DNA from 2 places in the Kitasatospora sp. NBC_01560 genome. Region 1 is predicted to be linked to the other one. Evidence: riboswitches for the same ligand, from Rfam matches in the RefSeq annotation. Region 1 holds a riboswitch; the other holds the start of a gene.

Region 1 (2,383 bases):
CCACGCCGCCGGCGCGCAGGCCCTCGGCGAGGGCGGCGGCGTAGCGGTGGGTGCGGCGGGCGATGTCGGCCAGGCCGTCCGGGCCGTGGTAGACGGCGTACATCGACGCCATCACGGCCAGCAGCACCTGGGCGGTGCAGATGTTGCTGGTGGCCTTCTCGCGGCGGATGTGCTGCTCGCGGGTCTGCAGCGCCAGGCGGTAGGCGCGGTTGCCGTCGGCGTCGACGGAGACGCCGACCAGGCGGCCGGGCAGCGAGCGGGCGTACTCGGCGCGGACGGAGAGGTAGCCGGCGTGCGGGCCGCCGAAGCCCATCGGAACGCCGAAGCGCTGCGAGGTGCCGCAGGCGATGTCGGCGCCGAGCGAGCCCGGGGACTTCAGCAGGGTCAGCGCCAGCAGGTCGGCGGCGACGGCGACGATCGCGCCGAGGCCGTGGGCCTCCTCGATGACGGCGGTGAGGTCGCGGACCACACCGGTGGCGCCCGGGTACTGGAGCAGCACACCGAAGACGCCGCGCTCGGCGATCTCGGCCGGGATGCCGTCGGAGAGGTCGGCGACGACGACCTCGACACCGGTCGGGACCGCGCGGGTGTTGATCACCGCGACGGTCTGCGGCAGGGTCTCGGCGTCGACCAGGAAGACACCGCCCTTGACCTTGGTCACCCGGCGGGCCAGGGCCATCGCCTCGGCGGCCGCGGTGCTCTCGTCGAGCAGCGAGGAGCCGGAGGTGGGCAGGCCGGTCAGGTCGGAGACCAGGGTCTGGAAGTTGAGGAGCGCCTCCAGGCGGCCCTGCGAGATCTCCGGCTGGTACGGCGTGTAGGCCGTGTACCAGGCCGGGTTCTCCAGGACGTTGCGCAGGATCACCGGCGGGGTGAAGGTGCCGTAGTAGCCCAGGCCGATCATCGGCTGGAGCACCTGGTTGCGGCCGGCCAGCTCGCGCAGCTCGGCCAGCACCTGCGCCTCGCTGCGGCCGCCGGGGAGGTCGAGGCCGGTGATGGAGCGGATCGCCTCGGGCACCGCGGTGGCGGCGAGCTCGTCCAGCGAGCCGTAGCCGATGTGCGCCAGCATCTTGTCCTGCGCGGCGGCGTCGGGGCCGATGTGGCGGTTCTCGAAGGGGCTGGCCAGCTCAAGCTCGGTGAGGGTCGGGTTGCCGCTGGGGCGTCCCGCGTTCGACTGGGCGTTCATGGTGGTCGAGGCCTCCTGGTCACGGACCGGCGGGGGTACGCACGCCGGGCGGCCCAGCCGCTGTCGACAACAGCGGACCGGCCTGGGCGGGCGGACCCGACAGGCCTCCCCCTCTGTCATCGGGACCTGAGAGCTTCGCCCGCGCGGTGCGCTGTGGGCGCACCGCCGGCTTGCACCGTCGGTGAGGGTGGTGGCCACCGGCTCCCTCGCCGGCGGTCCTGCCCTGCTTTCCAGAGTGACCTATCCCACACGGTACGGATGCCTGAGAGATTCCGGGGAGGAGTTGCTCCTTCGGCGCCCCGACCAGTGACTTTCGCTGTCGGGGACTCTCCCGAGCGGGCTCGGCGGTCGCGCCCAGGGTACCAGCGGGAGGGCCTTCGATCACGGGTGCGCCCGGTCACTCCGGCAGGTCGGCCGTGACCCGTACGGCGCAGCGCGGTGCCCGTCCGGCCCCGCCCCGGTCGCGGGCGTCCGGTTCATGGCATTTGGTGTGAAGTGGCGGACGGGACGGGCGGGCCGACCGCCTGCCTGCGGGAGTTCCGCAGGCGCAGCGCACTGGAGGAAAGAGTGCAGACCGATATCGACCCCCGGGACCTCATCGGCCACAAGGCGGTCGACCGCAACGGAGACAAGATCGGCACGGTCGACGAGGTGTACCTGGACGACGCCACCGGGCAGCCCGAGTGGGCCGCCGTCCGGACCGGCATCTTCGGCCGGGACGCCTTCGTCCCCCTGACCACGAGCGAGTTCTCCGGCGACGAGCTGCGGGTGCCGTACGACAAGTCGCTGGTGAAGGAATCGCCGGACTTCGGCGTGGGCCAGCACCTGTCGCCCGCGCAGGAGCTACAGCTGTACCGCTACTACGGGCTGGACACCCCGTTCGACGGGCGACCGTCCTCGGGGGACGGCTCCGGTTCGCAGCCGGCCGACCTGGACTTCGGCTCCGTCCCGGCAGCAGCCCCCGCGGCAGCGGCAGCGGCGCCGGCAGCAGCGGCGGCAGCAGCGGCGGCCGCGGCCACCGCGATGGCCGGCAACGCGGCCGAGGCGAAGCCCGCCGATCCCCCGGCCGCAGCGGCCGGCACCAAGCCACTGGCCTTCCACCCGGCCGACGCCACGCCCCCTGCCCCTGCCCCCGCCCCTACACCCGTCTCCCACACCACCCCGGCCGCCGGCACCGGCAGGCCGAACGACACCGCCACG
Region 2 (2,383 bases), 4.1 Mb from region 1:
AGTTGTCGTCCAGGACGTCCTGGTTGACCTCGGTGACCTCACCGGTGACCGGCGAGTACAGGTCGCTGACCGACTTGGTGGACTCCAGCTCGCCGCAGGTCTCACCGGCGGTCACGGCGTCGCCGACCTCGGGAAGCTGCACGTAGACGATGTCACCGAGGGCGTCGGCCGCGTGGGCGGTGATGCCGATCGTGGAGACACCGGCCTCGGCGGCGGTCAGCCACTCGTGCTCCTTGGTGTACTGCAGGTGCTGGGGGTTGCTCATGGCGTCATTCTCCAGGATGGGAAGCGGGTACGACGAAGCGGCCCGTGAGCCGGACGTGCCTCGGGAAGGGGTGTGGGTCAGCGGGCGCGCTTGTAGAACGGCAGCGCCACGACCTGGACCGGCTCGTGCTTGCCGCGGACGTCGACCGCCACGGCGGTGCCGGGAGCGGCGTGCGCCGCGTCCACGTACGCGATGGCGACCGGCTTGCCCAGGGTGGGGGACGGCGCACCGGAGGTGATCCGGCCGATCGGCTCGCCGTCGGCGGAGACGACCGTGTACTCGGCGCGCGGCACGCGCTTGCCCTCGGAGACCAGGCCGACCAGCACCCGCGGCGGGTTGGCCTCGGCCTCGGCGGCGGCCTTCTCCAGCGCCTTGCGGCCGACGAACGCACCCTCGTTGGTGGTCTTGTCGAAGCGGACCACCCGGCCGAGACCGGCGTCGAACGGGGTCAGCTCGGTGGAGAGCTCGTGGCCGTACAGCGGCATGCCGGCCTCCAGGCGCAGCGTGTCGCGGCAGGACAGGCCGCACGCGACGAGGCCGCGGTCGGCGCCGGCCCCGGTCAGCGCCTGCCAGATGTGCTCGGCGTCGCCCGGGTTGCAGAAGATCTCGAAGCCGTCCTCACCGGTGTAGCCGGTGCGGGCGAGCAGCACGTCGCGGCCGGCCACCTGGGCCGGGAGGATCGCGTAGTACTTGAGGCCCGGCAGGTCGGCCTCGGTGGTGTCGGCGAGAATGCCGGTCGCCTCCGGGCCCTGGACGGCGATCAGCGCGTAGGTGTCGCGGTCGTCCGTGACGACGGCGTCGAAGCCCTTGGCGCGGGCGATCAGCTCGTCCAGCACCAGCTGGGCGTTGGAGGCGTTGGCGACGACCAGGAAGGCGTCCTCGCGCAGGCGGTAGACGATCAGGTCGTCCAGGATGCCGCCGTCCTCGGCGCAGATCATGGTGTAGCGGGCGCGCAGCACGCCCAGCGCGGAGACGAAGCCGACCAGCGCGTGGTCCAGCATCTCGCCGGCCTGCGGGCCGGTGACGGTGATCTCGCCCATGTGCGAGAGGTCGAAGAGACCGGCCTTGGTGCGGACGGCGAGGTGCTCCTCGCGCTCGCTGCCGTAACGCAGCGGCATGTCCCAGCCGGCGAAGTCGGTCATGGTGGCGCCGAGGCTGCGGTGCAGCGCGTCGAGCGCGGTGAGGCGGAGGGACGACATGGCCTGGAACTCCTCGGTCTGGGCACTCAGGGGTGCGCACGCCGGACCGGCCCCGCTCGGAGAGGGACCTGGCCTGCGCGCGGGCATGCGGCGGCTGGGTCTCCCCATCTGTCGTCGTACCTGAGAGCTTCACCGCACGCGGGCCCGCAGCTCTTTACAGCTAACAGGACAGCATGGCGGCTTGCACCGTGGGTGGGTGCACGACAGGGCCGTGCGCCACTTTCCAGATGTGCCTAATCCGTGCGGTAGGGGTGCCTGAGAGATTCCGGGGAGGACTTGCTCCTTCGGCGCCGGTCCTGCCGCCTGGGGGCGGCACTCCGGACTCTCCCGCGCGGGTTCGAACGGCCGGTATGGAGTTAGGAGGGCCCCTGCGCGAAACACACGGAAGCACGCGGGGACGCGGACATCATGGCACGTCCGGCGCCCGTGCGGGAGAGGGGCCCCGGGCGGCCCGCTAGGCTGCACGCGTCGACGAGCCAGTGAGGCGGTACAAGGGGCGCATGGGGTACCCGGTGGAGCAGCAGGGGTGGGGCGGCCCGGAGGGGTCCGTGCCGGGCGGCGGATGGCCGGCCAACGAGCTGGAGCAGGTGCTCACCGCCGCGCTCGGCGATCCGGGCGCGACGCCGCGGGTGTTCGAGGTGCTGGCCCGCAGCCACGTCTGGGTGCCGCTGCCGGCCGGGGCCGACCCGCAGGGGCAGGCGCTGAACCTGCCGACGGTCGAGCTGGCCGGCGAGCCGTACGTACCGGTCTTCTCCTCGCAGGAGGTGTTCCTGCAGCAGGCGCCCGGGATGGCCTTCGCGGTCGCGCCGGTCTGGGAGTTCGCCCGCGGCCTGCCGCTGGGCGTGGGCATCGCGGTGAACCCGGAGGCGGCGGTCGGCATCCCGGTGCCGCCGCAGGGCGTGGCCGAGCTGCGGCGCGG

What was found. A riboswitch is a leader RNA that binds a small molecule or an ion and turns the genes downstream of it on or off. The one in region 1 is predicted to bind glycine.
Region 2: linked by a shared signal. The riboswitch ahead of gcvT (glycine cleavage system aminomethyltransferase GcvT) and the one ahead of gcvP (aminomethyl-transferring glycine dehydrogenase) in region 1 are both predicted to bind glycine.

What each region holds. Positions count from the first base shown of each region.
Region 1 is NZ_CP109364.1:1,971,904-1,974,286, forward strand. It holds gene gcvP (aminomethyl-transferring glycine dehydrogenase) at 1-1,183, opposite strand, end outside; glycine riboswitch at 1,424-1,527, opposite strand; gene OH807_RS08125 (PRC and DUF2382 domain-containing protein) at 1,751-2,383, shown strand, end outside.
Region 2 is NZ_CP109364.1:6,070,727-6,073,109, forward strand. It holds gene gcvH (glycine cleavage system protein GcvH) at 1-265, opposite strand, end outside; gene gcvT (glycine cleavage system aminomethyltransferase GcvT) at 343-1,464, opposite strand; glycine riboswitch at 1,698-1,804, opposite strand; gene OH807_RS26515 (enhanced serine sensitivity protein SseB) at 1,965-2,383, shown strand, end outside.